DNA from 3 places in the Burkholderia mycopellens genome. Region 3 is predicted to be linked to each of the others. Evidence: riboswitches for the same ligand, from Rfam matches in the RefSeq annotation. Region 3 holds a riboswitch; each other region holds the start of a gene.
The links. Region 3 has a riboswitch for cobalamin ahead of cobG (precorrin-3B synthase). Riboswitches for the same ligand answer to the same signal wherever they lie in the genome.
Positions count from the first base shown of each region.

Region 1: another riboswitch for cobalamin. It lies ahead of ACPTTC_RS20130 (CbtB domain-containing protein); the one in region 3 lies ahead of cobG (precorrin-3B synthase).
Region 2: another riboswitch for cobalamin. It lies ahead of ACPTTC_RS14345 (FecCD family ABC transporter permease); the one in region 3 lies ahead of cobG (precorrin-3B synthase).

Region 1 is NZ_OZ183803.1:391,697-398,484, forward strand. It holds gene ACPTTC_RS20110 (DHA2 family efflux MFS transporter permease subunit) at 1-224, shown strand, start outside; gene ACPTTC_RS20115 (2OG-Fe(II) oxygenase) at 501-1,244, opposite strand; gene ACPTTC_RS20120 (inorganic phosphate transporter) at 1,558-3,150, opposite strand; gene ACPTTC_RS20125 (histidine phosphatase family protein) at 3,337-3,924, opposite strand; cobalamin riboswitch at 3,974-4,111, shown strand; gene ACPTTC_RS20130 (CbtB domain-containing protein) at 4,145-4,354, shown strand; gene ACPTTC_RS20135 (CbtA family protein) at 4,368-5,090, shown strand; gene ACPTTC_RS20140 (LysR family transcriptional regulator) at 5,113-6,021, opposite strand; gene metE (5-methyltetrahydropteroyltriglutamate--homocysteine S-methyltransferase) at 6,150-6,788, shown strand, end outside.
Region 2 is NZ_OZ183802.1:3,090,568-3,097,355, forward strand. It holds gene ACPTTC_RS14340 (ABC transporter ATP-binding protein) at 1-703, opposite strand, end outside; gene ACPTTC_RS14345 (FecCD family ABC transporter permease) at 700-1,698, opposite strand; cobalamin riboswitch at 1,858-2,108, opposite strand; gene ACPTTC_RS14350 (ATPase) at 2,263-2,613, shown strand; gene ACPTTC_RS14355 (cell division protein ZapA) at 2,610-2,924, shown strand; RNA gene ssrS (6S RNA) at 3,006-3,187, shown strand; gene ACPTTC_RS14365 (EVE domain-containing protein) at 3,259-3,720, shown strand; gene ACPTTC_RS14370 (SIMPL domain-containing protein) at 3,900-4,640, shown strand; gene lgt (prolipoprotein diacylglyceryl transferase) at 4,752-5,642, opposite strand; gene ACPTTC_RS14380 (LysR substrate-binding domain-containing protein) at 5,734-6,648, opposite strand; gene ilvD (dihydroxy-acid dehydratase) at 6,784-6,788, shown strand, end outside.
Region 3 is NZ_OZ183802.1:2,067,835-2,074,622, reverse strand. It holds gene cbiE (precorrin-6y C5,15-methyltransferase (decarboxylating) subunit CbiE) at 1-1,142, opposite strand, end outside; gene ACPTTC_RS09545 (hypothetical protein) at 1,257-1,682, opposite strand; cobalamin riboswitch at 1,696-1,886, shown strand; gene cobG (precorrin-3B synthase) at 1,994-3,358, shown strand; gene ACPTTC_RS09535 (precorrin-8X methylmutase) at 3,351-3,977, shown strand; gene ACPTTC_RS09530 (precorrin-2 C(20)-methyltransferase) at 3,974-4,708, shown strand; gene cobJ (precorrin-3B C(17)-methyltransferase) at 4,705-6,432, shown strand; gene ACPTTC_RS09520 (MFS transporter) at 6,439-6,788, opposite strand, start outside.

The DNA of each region.
Region 1 (6,788 bases), on a different replicon from region 3:
CTGCTCAGCAGATGACGATCGGGATGGGCATCGCGTTCGGTGCGTTGTCGCTGCGGCTCGCGGCGTTGGTGCGTGGCGATGCGGTCGGCATGCACTACGTGCTTGACGATTTCCGCTGGGCGTTCGTCGCGGCGGGCGTGCTCGCGTTGCTGACGTTGCCGGGCTACGCACGTCTTGCCTCCGATGCGGGCGACCGGCTGCGGGCAAATGTCGCGCGCGGATAAGCCCGGGTTTCCCGCCGACTTTGTGCTGCGGCAGGTGAGTGTTTCGGCTCGACGTTACTCACCTGAAACGTCGAGCCGTCGCGCGGCGATGCTCCGAAGGAAAGCGAAAACGGTCATCTGTCACAGCGGGTGAATGAACTGATCGCGTCGTGATGCCCATCCGCGAAGCGTCCTGATCGATCGCGCGCGATCGGCACGTCGGATGTGCAGCATTTCCCGCCCGAATCCGCCGCTGTGACGGATGGCATGACAGCGTCGTGCTCGTCCCGATCGCCGTCACTGTGCGTCATGGAAGATGATGCCGACCGTGTGGCGATGGCCGCTCCGAATCCGGCTGACGCCGTGGCGCAGGTTGACGCGATAGACGCCGCGCGTTCCCTGCACGGGCCTGCCGTGCACGGCGAAGATGACGGCGTCGCCTTGCGTCAGCGGCACCACTTCCGCGCGCGACTGCATGCGTGGCCGCTGTTCCGTCAGCACGAATTCCCCGCCGGTGAAATCGAGGCCCGGCGCCGACAACAGGATCGCGATCTGGAGCGGAAAGACGTGCTCGCCATACAGGTCCTGATGGAGGCAGTTGTAGTCGTCGGCGCCGTATTGCAGGATCAGCGGCGTCGGTCGTGTCTGTCCCGCTGCGTGGCAGCGATCGAGGAAGGTCGCGTGGTCTGCCGGATAGCGGATGTCGATCCCGAGCGCCTTGTTCCAGCGATTCGCGATTGGCGCGAGATGCGGGTAGGTCGTCGCACGCAGCTCGGCGATGATCGCCGGGAGCGGGTATGCGAAATACTTGTATTCGCCGCGCCCGAACCCGTGCCGTGCCATCACGACGCGCGAGCGATAGAGCGCATCGCGCGGATAGAGCGACGCGATCGTCGCGCATTCGCTTGCCGAGATCAGGCGCGGCACGCGCGCGCATCCGTGGCGATCGAGATCGGCATCGACAGTCGTCCAGTCGATCGCGTCGACGCGTTGCGCAATATCGAGCGATTCGACGGCAGGTTGCAGGTCGGCAATGTTCACGGGCGTACCTTGTTCGTCAGCAATGGGGCGCCATGCAGTCGCGCGAAATGCTTCGGCAACGTCGTTCGCACGGTTGAGTCCACGGTAAATCCACGGTAAATATTGATGAGCACAGTCTACGGATGTCCATGCACCGACGCGCTCCGGATCTTGCGCTTCAATTCGGGAAAGGCAGAGGGCGAGCGCTCGCGACGGCATGGACGCACCGGGCGCCTCGACGAGTCGAATGGGAGAAGCGGAGAAGCGGAGAAGCGAGGGCCGATTCTTCTGCAGCGGATAGCCGGCTCCTGCCGGCCACCCGCCGAATCACCGTTTACGCCACCGACCGGAACAGCCAATAGAGCCCGCCGGCAAGTACGATCGACGCGGGCAGCGTCAGCACCCACGCCAGCACGAGGCTGCGCACCGTGCCCCATTGCAGGCCCGATCCGTTCGCCGCCATCGTGCCTGCGACGCCCGACGACAGCACGTGCGTCGTCGACACGGGCAATCCGTACACGTCGGCCGCGCCGATCGTGAGCATCGCGACGAGTTCGGCCGATGCGCCCTGTCCGTACGTCAAATGCTGCTTGCCGATTTTCTCGCCGACGGTCACGACGATGCGCTTCCAGCCGACCATCGTGCCGAGGCCGAGTGCGATCGCGACCGCAACCTTCACCCACGTCGGAATGAACTTGGTCGCGTGGTCGAGCTGTTTGCGATAGTTGTCGATTGCGAGCTTGTCGTCGGCAGCGAACGCGGGTTGACCGGACTTCTCGATCAGGCGAATTGCTTCGGACACCAGATACATCGTGTTGCGCACGTTGTCGACGTCACGCTGCGGCACGGCCGCCATCGAGCCCGATGCGCCGACCGCGGTCGCGAGCGACGTGGACAACTGCTGAACGGCGGGGATCACGGCCGGCGTCAGTGCGCGATGCTGGACGTAAAGCTCGACGTCGGCGCGCGGGTTCGCGGACGGTGCGACGCCGTTCGTGTACTTCCCGAACGTCGCGGCTGCCTGGTTCGCGACCGCAACGAAGGTCTGTGTCTCGGCCGGCGTGACGGCCTTGTTCAGCGCGTAGGCGGTCGGCACCGTGCCGATCAGGATCAGCATGATGAGGCCCATCCCTTTCTGCCCGTCGTTCGAGCCGTGCGCGAACGATACGCCGGTGCAGGTCAGGATCAGCAGGCAACGAATCCAGAACGGCGGCGGCTGGTCTTTCGGCGGCTCCTTGTACAGCTCGGGAATCCGCACGAGGGTTTTCAGCACGAGCAGCAGTAGCGCCGCGCACAGGAAGCCGACGATCGGCGAGAACAGCAGCGACTTGCCGACGCCGAGCGCCTGGCCCCAGTCGACGCCGCTCGTGCCGGACGGCCCGTGCATCAGCTGATTCATCAGCCCGACGCCGATGATCGACCCGATCAGCGTATGCGAGCTCGACGACGGCAATCCGAAATACCAGGTCGCGAGGTTCCACACGATCGCGGCGATCAGCAACGCGAACACCATCGCGAAGCCCGCGCCGCTGCCGACCTGCAGGATCAGCTCGACCGGCAGCAGTTGCAGGATGCCGAACGCGACGGCGCCGCTCGAGATCATCACGCCGAGGAAGTTCCACAGGCCGGACCAGATCACCGCGACGTTCGGCGTCAGCGAGTGCGTATAGATCACGGTGGCCACCGCGTTCGCGGTGTCGTGGAAACCGTTGACGAATTCGAAGCCGAGCGCGATCAGCAGCGCGGCGCCGAGCATCAGGTACGGGAACAGCGATCCTTCGCGCATCGGCGACAGATCGTCGATCAGGTGCGTGGCGATATAGATCGCACCGATCGCGAGCACCAGCAGGAAGACGGCCAAGCCGAGCTGCCTGGTGCGCTCGACGGAACCCGAATTGTTCGGGGCAGACGAAGCAGGTTGATTCATGACGGTGTCTCGTAAGGGAACCGCGTCCGATCCTAGCTTCGGCTAGCAGTCAGTTTGATGACAGCAGGGAGTGCGAACGGTGTGTCTTACAGTGACGTAAGGTGAGCGTTGCCATGCAAGTGCGATTGCGACACGACACGTCGGCTTGTGTCGTGGTCGATATCGCGAACGCAACACGGCAGGAGGCTATGTGGCGGTGTCGCGCCGATCGTCGTCGGCGATCAACATCCATCCGTGCGGTGATGCGGCGAATGTCGTGCACGACAGCGGTGCGACGTCGATGCGGGTTGCCGCGTCGGGATCCATCCGCAGCGCATGCGCGATGGCCGCGCGAACGATCGGCGCGTGCGTGATGGCGACGATGTCGCGGTGGTGTTGCAGCGCGTTCAACCATGTGCCGACGCGGCGTATCGCTGCGTCGAACGATTCACCGCCGTGCGGCGACGCGGACGGATTGCCGATCCACGCGCCCAGTTCGTCAGGAAAGTCGCGCGCGAGGTCGTGCAGCCGCTTGCCGCGCCAGTTTCGGTAGTCGATGTCACGCAGTGCGTCATCGATGTCGGCATGCAGGCCGAGCGCATCGGCGGTCTGCACCGCACAGCGGGCCGGGCTGCACAGCACGAGCGCGCCGGTGATGCCTGTCCACCGGTCGCGCCGCGCCGCGGCTTCGGCGAGCCCGTGCGCGTCGAGCGGATCGTCGTCGGGAAACGCGCCGGTACGCATCGCCCGGGTCGATGCGTGTGCGATCAGGCGCAGCGAGGCATGCTGGTTCATGTCGTTTTTCGGATGATCCGGGACGGGGGTGTTCGTTCACCTGGCGCCGCTTCAATACGCGAACGTTCGCGCGTACAATTCGCCCGATACGAAACGCGGAAGCCGGTTCAATTCCGGCGCGGTCGCGCCACTGTAACCGGTGATCCATGATCCCGGAAGCCAGACCTGCCTTCGTACCCATCCAACATTTGTCGGGGCGCGATTCCCCTGAGGTGCATCCATGAGCGAAGCAGTGCTGAAGCCGGCGGTCGTGCCGGCGCCCATCCCCGTCCGTGAACTGTTGCCGTGGGCCGTGTTCGTCGGCCTGATCCTGTTGCTCGCGATTTATTTCGTCGGCGCGGAACAGGGGGCAACGTCGCTCGTGCCGGGCATGTACGTCCACGAGTTCGTCCACGACGGCCGCCATCTGCTCGGCTTCCCCTGCCACTGACGCGGAGTACACGATGGTCGGAAAGCTGCTCATGCGCGGGATGCTCGCAGGCATCGCCGCAGGCCTCCTGACGTTCGGTTTCGCCAAGATCGTCGGCGAACCGCAAGTCGATCAGGCAATCTCCTTTGAAGAAAAACTCGACGCCGCCAAGGGCGACGCGCCGGAACCCGAGCTGGTAAGCCGCCACACGCAGGCCGGCATCGGCTTGCTGACCGGCGTCGTCACGTACGGCGCGGCCTTCGGCGGGCTGTTCTCGCTGGTCTTTGCGTATGCCTATGGCCGAGGCAGCCGCCTCCCGGCGCGGCCGCTGGCCGCGTGGCTCGCGCTGGCGGCGTTCATCGCGCTCGTGATCGTGCCGAACATCAAGTACCCGGCCAATCCGCCGTCGGTCGGCGACCCCGACACGATCGGCTATCGAACGGGCTTGTTTTTCCTGATGATCGCGATCTCGATCGCGACGATGGTGTTCTCGGTCAACGTGCGCCGCCACCTGCTGGCGAAGCTCGGGCAATGGAACGCGTCGATCGTCGCGGGGCTCGTGTTCATCGCGATCATCGCGGCCGTGCAGCTCGGGCTGCCGTCGATCAACGAGGTGCCGGCTGCCTTCCCGGCAGTCGTCCTGTGGAAGTTCCGCGCCGCGGCGATCGGCATGCAGGTGATCATGTGGACGACGATCGGCCTGCTGTTCGGCGCATGGGTCGAGCGCGGCGAACGCTTCGGCATGCGCGCCGCCTGACGCGCATGGCAACGGGGGGCGCCTAGCGCAGCATGCGCGGCGCGCTCTTCGTCGATTCGCGCGCCAGCGCGACGAACGCGGCCAGATAGTCGATCGATTCATCCGCTTCACGGATGCCGAGGAAGATCTGCTTCGCGATCCCCTTCTTGCCAAGCTTGACCGGCACGACCGGCATCCGGTCTGCGTATTCGTCGGCAAGCCATCTCGGCAGCGCGGCCACGCCGCGTTCGCTCGCCACCATCTGCAGCATGATGTCGGTCGTCTCGATCGACTTGTGCCGCTTCGGCACGATTCCCGCCGGCGTCAGGAACTGGGTGTAGATGTCGAGCCGATCGGTTTCGACAGGATAGGTGATCAGGACCTCGTCGTTGAGCTGTTCCGGCGTCACGTATTCGGCGTTCGCAAAACGGTGTGAATCGGCGACCACCAGCACCTGTTCGTAGTCGAACACCGGGTCGAAGCGCAGGCCCGGCTTGTTCAGCGGATCGGGCGTCACAAGCACGTCGATGTCATAGCCGAACAGCGCGCCGATGCCGCCGAACTGGAAGCGCTGCTTCACGTCGACGTCGACGTCGGGCCAGCGCGACAGGTACGGCGACACGACCTTCAGGAGCCACTGGTAGCACGGGTGGCACTCCATCCCGATGCGCAGCGTGCCGCGCTCACCCTTTGCGTACTGCTTCATCCGCTCCTCGGCGAGCTCGAACTGCGGCAGCAGCCGGTTCGCCAGCTTCAGCAGATACTGCCCGCCCTGCGTGAGCCGCAGGCCGCGACCTTCCCGATTCCAGATCGGCGTACCGAGCTGCTGCTCGATTTTCCGGACGGTATGGCTGAGGGCCGATTGCGTGAGGTGCAGCGTATTGGCGGCCGCAGTCAGCGAGCCCTGGCGCTCGACTTCACGAATGACGACAAGATGGAATCGTTCCAGCATGGATTTCGCTCGCGCAACAGAAACATGAATGACTTTAATGGATGAATGAAATAATGCCATTTTATTTCATGATTTGAAATCCCTATCATGGCTACCGGACATTCAATTTCTCTTCTGGACGGAAGCTCATGGTCACGACCCACAACCTTGGTTTTCCGCGCATCGGCGCGAAGCGCGAACTCAAGTTCGGTCTCGAACGCTACTGGAAGGGCGAATCGTCGCGCGACGAGCTGAAGGCACTCGGCGCCGAGCTGCGCCGGCGTCACTGGAACGACCAGCGCGACCTGGGCCTGGCCCCGGTCGGCGACTTCGCGTTCTACGACCAGGTGCTCGACATGAGCTTCACGCTCGGCAACTTGCCGAAGCGCGTGCAAGGCTTCCACGGCGACGTGCTCGACAACTATTTCCGCGTCGCGCGCGGCCGTTCGGCGCAGTCGGCGGAAGAACATGCCGCGTGCTGCGGTGGTGTCGCGGCCGGTGAAATGACGAAGTGGTTCGATACGAACTACCACTACATCGTGCCGGAGTTCCACGCGGACACGAACTTCTCGCTCGACCCGTCGCGCCTGCTGCAGCAACTGGCGGAAGCGCAGGCGCAGGGCGTGGCCGCGAAGCCGGTGATCCTCGGCCCCGTCACGTACCTGTGGCTCGGCAAGGCGAAGGACGATTCCGACCGCCTCGCGCTGCTGCCGAAGCTGCTGCCGGTGTACGGCGCGCTGCTCGACACGCTGACCGCGCAGGGCGTCGAATGGATACAGGTCGACGAA
Region 2 (6,788 bases), 1.0 Mb from region 3:
CGGGGCCGGCCCACGCATGGCCGCGGCCGTCGAGCAACAGCGCATGCGTCGCGAAACGTCGCGCGAGATTCAGATCATGGCACGAGAACAGCACCGTGCGCGGGCCTGCGTCGAGCCATGCCGCCAGCGCGGTCAGGCAATCGATCTGGTGATGCAGGTCGAGATGCGCGAGCGGCTCGTCGAGCAGCATCAACGGCGCGTCCTGGCACAGCGTCGCGGCCAGCGCGACGCGCTGCCGCTCGCCGCCCGACAGCGACAGCACGTCGCGAGAAGCGAGCCCGGTCAGGTCGAATGTCGCCAGCGCGTCGCGCGCGGCCGCGCGGTCGCCGTCGCGCTCCCATCCCCAGCCGCCGAGGTACGGAAAGCGGTTGAGCAGCACCGTGTCGAAGACGGTCGCGCTGAAGGCGTCGTGCAGTTGCTGCGGCATCAGCGCGCGACGCTGCGCGAGCCGCTCGGGTGGCCATGCGGCAAGCGGCCGGCCGTCGATCTCGACGTGCCCGCCGGCCGGCGGCTGCAGCCCGGCGAGCGTCGCGAGCAGCGTCGTCTTGCCCGCGCCGTTGGGTCCGGCGACGCACCAGATCTCGCCGGGACGGAATGCCCGGGTAAAGCCGTCGAGCAGCGTGCGCGCACCGGCCTTCAGCGTCAGCCCGACGGCCGCGTAGTTCATGTCGCCGGCAGTGGCATGCAGTGCGGCTCCCGTCATCGCATCGGCCTCCTCAACAACATCCACAGGAATACCGGCACGCCGATCAGCGCGGTCATCACGCCGACCGGCAGTTGCGCGGGCGCGATCACGGTACGCGCGAGCAGGTCGGCCGCCATCACGCCGCCGCCGCCCGCGAGCATCGCGGCCGGCAGCAGCATGCGCTGGTCATTGCCGAAGGCGAGCCGCAGCGCATGCGGCACGACGAGGCCGACGAAACCGATCGTGCCGGCCGTCGTCACCGCGGCCGCGGCGGCCAGCGACGCGACGAGATAGATCCGCACGCGCAGGCGCGCAACGGGCACGCCGAGCGCGAGCGCGGTCGCATCGCCGCGCAGCAGCACGTTCAGTTGCGGCGCGGCCGGCAGCGCGACGCATGCGGCCAGCAACAGCGCCCCCCAAGCGAACCACGGCGCGGTCACGCCGTTCAGGTCGCCGGTCAGCCAGAAGATGATCCCGCGCAGCCGTGCATCGGGCGCGAGCGACAGCAGCAGCGTGACGAGTGCGCCCCACCCCGCCGCGATCACGACGCCCGTGAGCAGCAGCCGCGGCGACGCATCGCGCGCTTCGCCGCGCCACAGCTCGCGGCGTGCGAGACCGAGCACGAGCGCGACCGACACGAGCGAACCGGCGAACGCCGACGCATCGACGAGCCACCACGCGCCGCCCGCGATCATCGCGACGAGCGCGAAGCCGGCCGCGCCACCCGACACGCCGAGTACGTACGGCTCCGCGAGCGGATTGCGCAACAACACCTGCAGCAGTGCACCGGCCAGCGCGAGCAGCGCGCCGCATGCGAAGCCGGCGAGCGCGCGCGGCAGGCGCAACGTGCGGACGATATCGGCGAACAGCGCGTCGCCGCCATGCGGCACGAGCGACGCGAGCGCCTGCCATGGCGACATCGGCACGCTGCCGATCGACAGCGACGCGACGAACAGCAACGCGACCGCCGCGGCCAGCGCGGCCCAGATCGCGGTGGCGCGCGCGGCGCTCATGCCGCGCACGGCGCCGCACACGACGTGCGGCGCCCCCGCTTGCGGCCGCCGGCCGGTCGTGACGTAAGCGCCGCGCGGACGATTGGGGTCAGCATCGAAGAAGGTTCCGTGAAGCGTTGCGCGCCCCGCCTCCCCGCAGGCCGCGCGTCACGAAGCCCGTGCGGGCTCCCCGTCTCGGCCGGTATCCGGGCTGGCGGCGGTCCGGCTCGCCTTCCCGCGCGATGACGCGCAGTGGCCCGCGTCCGCATGCAAGACTTGCACGCGAAACGCGCTTGAGCCGGCCTGCGTCACGGGACGCGGCCGCTTACCGTTGCGGGGGCAGCGCAGGTTGGCGGGCTTCCGGCGCCCGCGCCCTGCTTCCCGTTTAACCGCGCGTTCCACGCGCGAGCACCGAGGCGGCGCCAGTTTAGGAGCGGGTCGCGCGAGCGTCAAGGAAGCGTCCGGACGTGCACGGGACGCGCCGATTCGCGGCAAGAAGCAGGGGTGTTACGACTGGAAACGTTACAGATGTCGGATTGCGCGTTATTCCGCGCTAAAATGCTGGGTCTTTAGAGGACGCAGCAAATGCTCAACGAACTCGAAACCCTATCTCAAAATATTGGCCGTCTGATTTCGCTGAACAAGCGCTATCACTCGGAACGGCTCGCGCTCGAGGAGCAGGTCGCGCAATTGCGCGCGGATGCGGACGCTGTCCGCGCGGAACTCGCGCAACTGCGCGATGAACGCAATGCACTTGCGGCCGAGCGTGACACGCTGTCAGCAAAGATCGACGACGCCCAGGTGAAACTGAACGCGATTCTCGAAAAGCTGCCACGCTCGAAAAGTGCGGAGCAAGCCGACAACCAGCTCGACCTGCTGGATGGGCAGGCGCGTACGGATGGCGATGACGCGGCCAGCCACGGAGAACATGCATGAGCACCAAGCAGATCGAAGTCTCGATTCTCGGTCAGGCCTATCGGCTCGCCTGCTCGGCCGAGACCGAAGCGGCACTGCTCGAAGCGGTCGCGCGGGTCGATGCCGAAATGTCGAAAATCCGCTCGAACAGCTCGGTACGCGGCACCGATCGCATCGCCGTGATGGCGGCGCTGTCGCTCGCATCCGAATTGCTGCGGCTGCAAACGAGCGTGCGGCACGGTGAAGCATTTCCGGCGGAGGAAATCCGTCGTACAATGCACCAGATGAATGAACAGCTCGGCGCGGTGCTCGCACAGCACGAGACGCAGTAACGTTTTAATCGATGCGTCGATTCCCCTTGATCTCGGCGATCAACGGTGGTCAAATTGGCGCATCGAATCACAGTTCAGTCAGCTTCCCTGCCTGGTTCGCCAAGGTCATATATTCCTTGAACCAATGCCATGTGCACGGTTGCGGAAATTTGTAGCACGGGCGCGCGCGTCACTCTGTCTGATGTACCCGAAGTGCTGCTAACTGCGACCAATTCTGAACCTCAGGTTCAGGATGCCGGCCTAGCGGCCAAGGCGGGGGCCTATCCAACGGCATCGGGCGAAGCCCGGTGCCGTTTTCTTTTGTAGCAGCCTCTTTCTGCGTCGATCACGATCCATGCAATACTGGCTGATGAAGTCCGAACCGGACGAAGCAAGCATCGACGATCTCGCCAACGCACCGCAGCGCTCGCTGCCGTGGACGGGCGTGCGCAACTATCAAGCGCGCAATTTCATGCGCGACACGATGAAGATCGGCGACGGCGTGCTGTTCTATCACTCGAGTTGCCCCGAGCCGGGCATCGCGGGTCTCGCCGAAGTGTCGTCGACGCCCTACCCCGACCCCACGCAGTTCGATCCGAAAAGCCCCTATTACGACCCGAAGTCGACTCAGGAAGCGCCGCGCTGGCTGCTCGTCGACGTGCGCTTCGTGAAAAAAACGCCGCTCGTGCCGCTCGCCGCGCTGCGCGAACACGACGAACTCGCCGACATGCGTGTGCTCGCACGCGGCAACCGGCTGTCGATCACGCCTGTCACGCGCGCCGAATGGCGCTTCATCACCGAAAAGCTGATGAAGTAGGCGCATGCCAAAGGTCAAATCTGGTCAGTACGCGCCGCCGCCACGGAACTCGCGGCGCTTTCGCGCGGCCTAAGCAACCGCTGTCGGCCGATCAGGCCGGCTGCCGTTTTTCGTCGCGCGGTACGCCCGCGTCGTGCACGCGCGATCCGCGTGCACGCCCTCGCACAAGGAGTCCAACAATGACCAAGAAATCCGCACTCGCGCTGTCGCTCGCCCTTGCCGCCGCCGTGCCCGTCGCGCTGACGCTCGCGTCGACCACCGCTCACGCGCAAACCGCGAACCCGCACTTTCCGGAGCCGGCAGGCGTGCTGTCGCTGTCGTCGCAGGCCAGCGCCGACGTGCCGCAGGACATCATCCACATCACGCTGTTCTACGAGCAGCAAGCCAAGGATCCGGGCAGCCTCACCGCGCAGTTGAACCAGCGCGCCGACGCAGCGCTGTCACAGGCGAAGGGCGTATCGGGCGTCACCGCACACACGGGCGCGTTCTCCGTGTACCCGAGCACCGATCGCGACGGCAAGATTTCCGCGTGGCGCGGCCGCACCGAGGTCGCACTCGAATCGCGCGATTTCGCTGCAGCGTCGAAGCTTGCGGGCCAGTTGTCGAACCTGATGCAGGTCGCGAACGTCGAGTTCTCGCTGTCGCCCGAAGCGCAGCGTGCGGCCGAACAGAAGCTGACGACCGAGGCGATCAAGTCGTTCCGCGCCCGCGCGGACGAAGCCGCGAAGGCATTCGGTTACAGCAGCTACACGATCCGCGACGTGAACGTCGGCGGTGGCCGCAACGTGCAGCCGTACCCGCGCATGATGGCGATGGCCGCCGCGCCGATGGACAGCGCAAAGATGAGCGCACCGATCGCGGTCGAAGGCGGCAAGGCCACCGTGTCGGTCACGGTCAACGGCTCCGTGCAGATGAAGTAACGCGCAGCGCACGGCAGCCCGAAATGAAAAACGCCGGCCCGAGGGCCGGCGTTTTTCATTTGCGTGCGTGTTGTCGATGCACGCGCCGATCGCACGTGCATCGGCATCGCATCATGCAGCGGCATGCGCCGCGCGACGGCGATACGCCCAGACCATCAGCGCGATGCCCCCGAGGATCATCGGCAGCGACAACCACTGCCCCATCGACAGGCCGAGCGCGAGCAGGCCGAGGAAGTCGTCGGGCTCGCGCGCGAACTCGACCGTGAAGCGTGCGAGCCCGTAGCCGATCAGGAACAGCGCGGACACGGCGCCCATCGGCCGCGACTTGCGCGAAAAGAAGAACAGCGCGAAAAACAGCACGATGCCTTCGAGCGCGATTTCATAGAGCTGCGAAGGATGGCGCGGCAGCATCTGGTACTGCATGAACACGTCGGCGAGATGCCACTTCTCGACGAGTTCCGGATGCTTCGGCAACCATGCCGCATCGTCGCGCATCGCACCCGGGAACAGCATCGCCCACGGCGCGGAAGGATCGGTCACGCGGCCCCACAGTTCGCCGTTGATGAAGTTGCCGAGCCGCCCGGCCGCGAGCCCGGTCGGCACCATCGGCGCGACGAAATCGGTGACCTGCAACCAGTGGCGCTTGCGCTGCCACGCGAACAACATCATCGCGAGCGTCACGCCGAGGAAGCCGCCGTGAAACGACATGCCGCCTTCCCACACCTTGAACACGTCGAGCGGATGCGAGAAATAGAAATCGGCCTTGTAGAACAGCACATAGCCGAGCCGGCCGCCGAGCACGGTGCCGAGCACGCCGTAGAACATCATGTCGTCGATGTCCTTCGCGGTCCAGCCTTGTGCCGCGACGTGCGGCAACTTCAGCCGGATCCGGCCGACGACGATCGCCGCGATGAAGCCGACGAGATACATGAGCCCGTACCAGCGCACGGCCAGCGGCCCGAGATGGATCGCAACGGGGTCGAAATTCGGGTGAATGATCATGGGTTAGCGAAGAAGTTTTCGAATGCGGTACGGCCGTCGCAAACGCACGGCACCGCGCTTTGGACGGCACCGGCGCGTCATCGTTCACGTGTCACGTGGCGAGGGCCTGCGCGCGCACGACGTCGATGAAGCCGGCCAGCACGGGGCTCACGTCGCCGGTACGCCACACGAGGCCCGTCTCGACGACCGGCGCGTGACCGGCGAGCGGCCGGTAGACCACGCCGGTGCGCCGCAGGTTACGCAGCGATTGCGGCACCAGTGCGACGCCCATGCCGGCCGATACGAGGCTGACGATCGTCTGCATCTGGATCGCCTCCTGGCCGATGTGCGGAGTTTCCCCCGCCGCGCCGTAGCAGCCCGTAATGATGTCATAAAAGCCGGGCGCCAAACGACGCGGAAAGATCACGAGCGGCAGCGCGGCAATCTCGGCGAGACGGACGGGCTCGTCTTCCGGCGCATCGCTCGCCGCGGCCGGCATCGCCACCACCAACGGCTCGCGCACGACGGGCAGGTACGACAGCCCGGCCGCGTGGCGTGGCGGCACGGGTGGAATGACGAGCCCCGCGTCGATGCGGCCCGCGACGAGATCGTCGATCTGCACGTCGCTCGTCGCCTCCGCGAGTTGCAGCCGCACCTGCGGATAGCGCGCGCCGAACGCACGCAGCAGCGCAGGCAGCAGCCCGTAATCGGCGGTCGACACGAACGCGAGCGACAGCGAGCCGGCCTCGCCGCGCGCGAGCCGTCGCGCAAGCGGCGGCAACGCATCGGCCGATGCCAGCAGCCGGCGCACGTCGGGCAGCAGCGCCGCCCCGACCGCAGTCAACGCCACCGAGCGCTTGGTGCGCGCGAACAGCGCGACGCCGAGCGCATCCTCGAGCGCACGGATCGCCTGTGACAGCGGCGGCTGCGTCATCGACAGGCGTTCGGCCGCGCGGCCGAAATGACGCTCGTCGGCGACGGTCACGAAATAGCGCCACTGGCGCAGGTCGGGAATCGAATCGGCCATACCTTTTTCATTCGGAAAACGACTTAATACGCGACAAATAATATATTGGACATCCCAATCCGGAAACTCCATTCTTGACTGATCCGAACCGGCGCGCCGCTCACCGGCATCGCCCAGACAACGATGGAGTCCCCCATGGC
Region 3 (6,788 bases):
CCGAGCGGTTCGGCGTGTGCGAGCGACACGCGCGTGAGCGTGCCGCCATGCGCATCGCGCCACGCGGCGAGCGCCATCTCGCCCTGCAGCGTGACCGCATTCGCGACCAGCCGGCCGCCGGGCTTCAGCGCTGCCCAGCACGCGTCGAGCACGCCGGGCGCGGTTGCCCCGCCGCCGATGAAGATCGCGTCGGGCGCGGCAAGCCCCGCGAGCGCATCGGGCGCGCGGCCCGCGACGAGCTGCAGGCCCGGCACGCCGAGCGCGTCGCGATTGTGCTCGATGAAGCGCTGCCGCTCCGCATGCGCTTCGATCGCGATCGCCTGGCAGGACGGATGCGCGCGCATCCACTCGATGCCGATCGAGCCGCTGCCGGCGCCGACGTCCCACAGCAGCTCGCCGGGCACGGGAGCGAGACGGCCGAGCGTCATGGCGCGCAGGTCGCGTTTGGTGAGCTGGCCGTCGTGACGGTACGCATCGTCGGGCAGGCCGGGCGTGAGCGCGCGGCGCGGCGCGTCAGGGCCGGCCTGGCAGTCGAGCGCCACCAGATTGAGCGCGGCCGTTTCGTCGATGCGCCAGTCCTGTGCGAGCCCGTCGAGACGCCGCTCGAGCGGGCCGCCGAGATGTTCGAACACGTTGATGCGCGTCGGCCCGAAGCCGCGTGCGACGAGTTCGGCCGCGACGGCGGCCGGCGTGCGGCCGTCGGCGCTCAGCACGAACAGGCGGCGGCCGGGCAGCAGGTGACGCGCGAGCGTCGCAAGCGGGCGGCCGACGAGCGAGACCGCGCCGACATCCTGTAGCGCCCAGCCGAGGCGTGCAGCTGCCAGCGACAGCGACGACGGCGCGGGCAGCACGCGCCATTCGTCGGGGGAAAGCTGGCGCGCGAGCGTGGCGCCGACGCCGAACAGCATCGGGTCGCCGCTGGCGAGCACGCAGACGGGCGATGCGCGTCGAGCCAGCACGCCCGCGAGGTCGAACGGCGACGGCCAGGTTTCGCGCGCGGCCGGCAGCCGCGCGGGCAGCATGTCGAGATGCCGCTTCGCGCCGACGACGAGCGTCGCGTCGAGCAGCGCGCGCCGCGCGCCGCGTCCGAGCCCCGCGTAACCGTCGTCGCCGATGCCTACTACCGTCAGCCACGCCGTCATGCACCCTTCCCCATCGTTCGATTCCCTACCGTTTGTTGCGATGCGCGGCGGCCGGGCCGCCACGCGTTGATCCGTTGATGTGCCGAGCGTGGCCGGTGCGATACGGCGACGACGTCAGCCGCGCGGCACAGGGCCAATCAAGACCAGCAAGCCCAGATACATGCCGCCGATCGACGCGATCAGCAGCCACCCGAGCAGCAGCCACGTGAGCGGCCGCGCACCGATTTTCCTGTACAGGAACGTGCCACCCGCCACGATCGGCACGCCGAGGCCGGCGAGCCCGACATTCTTCGGCCACTCGGCCGACGGTGCAAGCGGGATCAGTATGCACGCGAGCAGCATCCAGGCCGGGATGGCCAGCAAGCCCAGTGCAATGCCCATGCCGAACAGCTCCGTCCTGCCGAGTTTCATCGCGGATCCCGGCGGTCGCCGATCTGATGTCGAGCCGCCAATCGTACCATTTGCGAGATAGCGCAAAACCGGCTGCGGCCGTTCTGCGATGCGGTTGCGCGGCATATCGACAATGCCGGATCGTCGCAAAAATCGGGTATCCTACGGCCGTTCGTTCGCCGGTGCCCCTCGGGGCCGAAGAGGGAACACAGGGCGCGCCGCGCGCCGCTGTGGCTGCCCCCGCAACTGTAGACAGCGAGCCGATCTCCCCCTCATGCCACTGGTTCCACCGGGAAGGCCGGGAGCCGGCGCCGACCTGTCAGCCAGGAGACCTGCCGGCCAGAAAGTGCGTGCGTGCCAGTCGGCGTCGGGCGGGGTGTACCGATGCGTTGGCCGCGGCGCGACACTGTCCCGCTACCCCGTTGAGTTCCGCCCCCGTTTCGATTCCTGCGTCGCCCGTCGTGCGCCCGTCGGCCTGCCCGGGGCTCGTGCGCGTGGTCGCGGCCGCCGACGGCGGGCTGTGCCGGATCAAGCTGCCGGGCGGGCGGCTCGACGCGCACCAGGCGCGTGCGATCGCCGCCGCCGCGCGTGCCTGCGGCTCCGGCGCGATCGACGCGACCAATCGCGCGAATCTTCAGCTGCGCGGCATTCGCGACGGCGCGGCCGACGCGCTGACGCGCGCGTTGCTCGATGCGGGCCTCGGCCCGCGCGTCGACACAACCTCGAATGCCGCCGCCGATGCGGCCGCGCTCGCCGCGAGCGACGACGTCCGCAACGTGATGCTCAGCCCGCTCGCCGGCCACGACCCGGCCGCGCTCGTCGACAGCCGCGCGCTCGTCGCGCCGCTCTTCGACCTGCTGGCGCGCGAGCCTCGCCGCGGCGAGCTGTCGCCGAAATTCTCGATCCAGCTCGACGGCGGCGAATCGGTTGCGGCGCTCGATCATCCGCACGATATCTGGCTGGCCGCCTGGCGTCGCGGCGACGGCGCGGTGCGCGTCGCTGCCGGGCTGGCCGGCTGCCCTCCGGTCGCGCACGACGACCCACCCGCTTCAGTCGACGTCGCTCCCGATCAAACCGCTGCACTGGTTCGCGCGCTGCTGCTTGCATTCCTCGATCTCGCGCCCGCGGACGTCTCGCGGATGCGCGCGCTGCTCGCAACAGGCAGCGAACGCGCGTTGCTCGAACGCGCGCAGCACTATTTGCCCTTCCCGCTCGCGGCCGATCCGGCGCTCGCAGGCTGGCGCCGCACGCATGCCGATCCGACGCTGCGTTTCGGCGTGCGTTCGTCTCTCGACGAGGCGCGCTGCAACGTCGGCGCGCAATTCGTGCTCGGCCGGCTCGATGCCGCACAACTGGAGCGGCTCGCCGCGCTGGCCGAAGCCGACGGCGACGGCACGCTGTCGATGACGCCGTGGCAAGGCGTGTTTCTCCACGGCGTGCCGAACCAACGCGCTGCGGCCACGCTCGATGCGCTCGCGTCGCTCGGCCTCGTCTGCGCGTCGTCCGACCCCCTCGCGTCGCTCGTCGCATGCACCGGCAGCGCGGGCTGCGCAAAGGCGCGCGCCGACACCAAACACGACGCACTCGCGCTCGCCACGCGCATCGGCCATGCGCTCGACGTGCACCTGACCGGCTGCGAGCGCCACTGCGCGTTGCCGCATCCCGCGACGCACACGCTCGTCGCGGTTGCGCCCGCACACTACGACCTTTACCGGCGCGACGCTGCTGCGGGCCTCGGCGCCCCGCTCGCGCGCCATCTGACGATTGACCAGGCCGCGGTCCGATTGACGGGCGCGCGGCACAGCCAGGACACCACCGATGCTTGACTACATTCGCGACGGGCAGGAAATCTACCGCCAGTCGTTCGCGACGATCCGCGCCGAGGCCGACCTGTCGCAGGTTCCGCCCGACCTCGAGAAACTCGCGGTGCGCGTGATCCATGCATGCGGGATGGTCGACGTCGTCTACGACCTGCGCTTCTCGGCCGGTGCCGGCACGGCGGGCCGCACGGCGCTGGCAGCCGGCGCGCCGATCCTGTGCGATGCGAGGATGGTCGCCGAAGGCATCACGCGCGCGCGGCTGCCGGCCGACAATCGCGTGATCTGCACGCTCGGCGAGCCCGAGGTGCCCGATCTCGCACGCCATCTCGGCAACACGCGATCGGCCGCCGCGCTCGAACTGTGGCGTCCGTATCTCGCGGGCAGCGTCGTCGTGATCGGTAATGCACCGACCGCGCTGTTCCACCTGCTCGACATGATCGACGCCGGCGCGCCGCGTCCCGCGCTGATCCTCGGTTTCCCGGTCGGCTTCATCGGCGCGGCCGAATCGAAGGCGCTGCTCGATGCCGACAGCCGCGGCGTGCCGTACGTCACGCTGCTCGGCCGGCGCGGCGGCAGCGCGATGGCGGCTGCGGCGGTCAATGCGCTCGCGACGGAGGTCGAATGACGACCGCGCGCGGACGCCTGTTCGGGGTCGGCGTCGGCCCCGGCGATCCTGAACTGATGACGATCAAGGCGCTGCGCGTGCTGCAGGCCGCGCCCGTGGTCGCGTATTTCGTCGCGAAGGGCAAGAAGGGCAATGCGTACGGCATCGTCGAAGCGCACCTGCAGGACGGGCAAACGCAACTGCCGCTGGTCTATCCGGTGACGACCGAGGCGCTGCCGCCGCCGCTGTGCTACGAGACGGTGATCGCCGACTTCTACGATACGGCCGCCGAGATCGTTGCCGCGCACCTCGATGCGGGCCGCGACGTCGCGGTGATCTGCGAAGGCGACCCGTTCTTCTACGGCTCGTACATGTACCTGCACGACCGCCTCGCACCGCGCTACGACACCGAGGTGATCCCCGGCGTATGCGCGATGCTCGGCGGCACGGCCGTGCTCGGCCAGCCGCTCGTGTATCGCAACCAGAGCCTGTCGGTGCTGTCGGGCGTGCTGCCCGAGCACGAGCTGCGCGAGCGGCTCGCCCAGGCGGACGCGGCCGTCGTGATGAAGCTCGGCCGCAATTTCGACAAGGTGCGGCGCGTGCTCGACGAGCTGGGGCTCGCGAAGCGCGCGCTGTATGTCGAGCGCGCGACGATGGCGAGCCAGCGCATCGTGCCGCTCGACGAAGTCGATCCGATGGCGTCGCCGTATTTCTCGCTGCTCGTCGTGCCGGGGGAAAAATGGCAAGGATGACGACCCCGCCCGCGATCGTGATTCTCGGCGCGGGCGCGCTCGATACCGCGCGGCGGATCCAGGCGCGCTATCCGGGCGCCCTCGTGCATGGCCTCGCGTCGCGCGTCGCGGCGGACGTGCCGTTCGACGATCTCGGCGTGCACCTGCGCGAACTCTATGCGCGCGGGCTGCCGATCGTCGCGCTGTGCGCGGCCGGCATCGTGATCCGCTGCCTCGCCCCCGCGCTTGCCGACAAAGGCATCGAACCGCCCGTGCTCGCGGTGGCGGAAGACGGGTCGGCGGTCGTGCCGCTGCTCGGCGGGCTGACGGGCGTCAACGTGGTCGCGCGGGAAATCGCCGCATGCGTCGGCGTTGCGCCTGCAATCACGACGAGCGGCGAATTGCGCTTCGGCGCGTGCGTGCTCAATCCGCCGGAAGGCTATGCGCTCGCCGATCTCGCCCAGGGAAAGCGCTTCGTGTCCGATCTGCTCGCGGGCGCGTCGACGCGCATCGACGGCGCGGCGCCGTGGCTCGACGATGTCGCGCTGCCGCGCGACGATGCAGCCGCGCATGCGATCCGCGTGACCCCCGAGGCATGGCGCGGCACGCGCGACGAACTCGTGATTCATCCGCGCAGCGTGGTGGTGGGCGTCGATGCGCAGGCGATCCACGGCGATGAAGCGCTCGCTGCGCGCATCGACGCCGCGCTCGATGCGCACGGTCTCGCACGGCTCGCGCTCGCGGCCATCGTGGCGCCCGCGTCGGTAATCGGCGACGCGGTGCTGGAGGACGCGGCGCGAACGCTCGACGTGCCGCTACGTTTCGTCGATGTCGATGTCGATTCCGAAGGCAACGACGAGGCAATCGCCGATGCCGCCGCCCTGCTTGGCCGCGCGTTGCGCGTCGCACACACGCTGCGCGCCACGGCGAACGGTATCGCGTGCGCGGTCGCGTCGCATCCGGTCGATCCCGCCACGCTCGGCCGTGCGCGCGGCCGCCTGACGGTGCTCGGCCTCGGCCCGGGCGGCGCAGCGTGGCTCACGCCGGCCGCACGCGCCGCGCTCGCGCAAGCGTCCGACATCCTCGGCTACACGACCTACGTGAACATGGCGGGCCCGTTCCGCGCCGACCAGCGCGTGCATGGCACCGACAATCGCGAAGAGATGCAGCGCGCGCGCCACGCATTCGAACTCGCGGCCGAAGGCCGGCGCGTCGCAGTCGTGTCATCGGGCGACCCGGGCGTGTTCGCGATGGCCGCGGCCGTGCTCGAAGCGCTCGACGAAGCGCGCGATCCGCGCTGGGCCGCGGTCGACCTGCGCGTGGAGCCGGGCATCTCGGCATCGCTCGCGACGGCCGCGCAGGCCGGCGCGCCGCTCGGTCACGACTTCTGTGCAATCTCGCTGTCGGACAACCTGAAGCCGTGGGACGTGATCGAGACGCGCCTGCGGCGTGCGGCGCAGGCCGATCTGGTGATGGCGTTCTACAACCCGATCTCGCGGGCGCGGCCGTGGCAGCTCGATCGTGCGCTCGATGTCGTGCGCGCGCACCGCGCGGCCGAGACGGTGGTCGTGCTCGGCCGCGACATCGGCCGGCCGGGCGCGACGCTCACGACGACGACGCTCGGTGCGCTGCGCAGCGACCAGGTCGACATGCGCACGATGGTGATCGTCGGCTCGTCGACGACGCGGCGTTTCGCGATCGGCAACGCACGGGAGTGGGTCTACACGCCGCGCTGGTATCGCTGAACGCGGCTAGCGTGTGAACCCGGCGCCGCGCACGTCGGCATGCGCGGCGCCGGCCGCGCCGCCGGTTCGCCAGAACCGGTACACGAGCACGCCGACGACGGCCTGCGCCGCGACCACGAACGCGACGCAGCCGGCCCATCCCCACCGATGCCAGCCGGGCACCGGCAGGATCGAGCCGAGGCTGCCGCCGAAGTAATAGCAGGACAGGTAGATGCCGATTGCCGTCGAGCGTGCGCTCGACGCCGCCTGCGAGATGAACGCGTTGGCCGACGCCTGTTCGACGAACACGGCGGTCGAACTGAGCGCGAGGCCGGCGAGGATCACCGGCACGCTGTCGGACAGCGTGAGCAATGCGC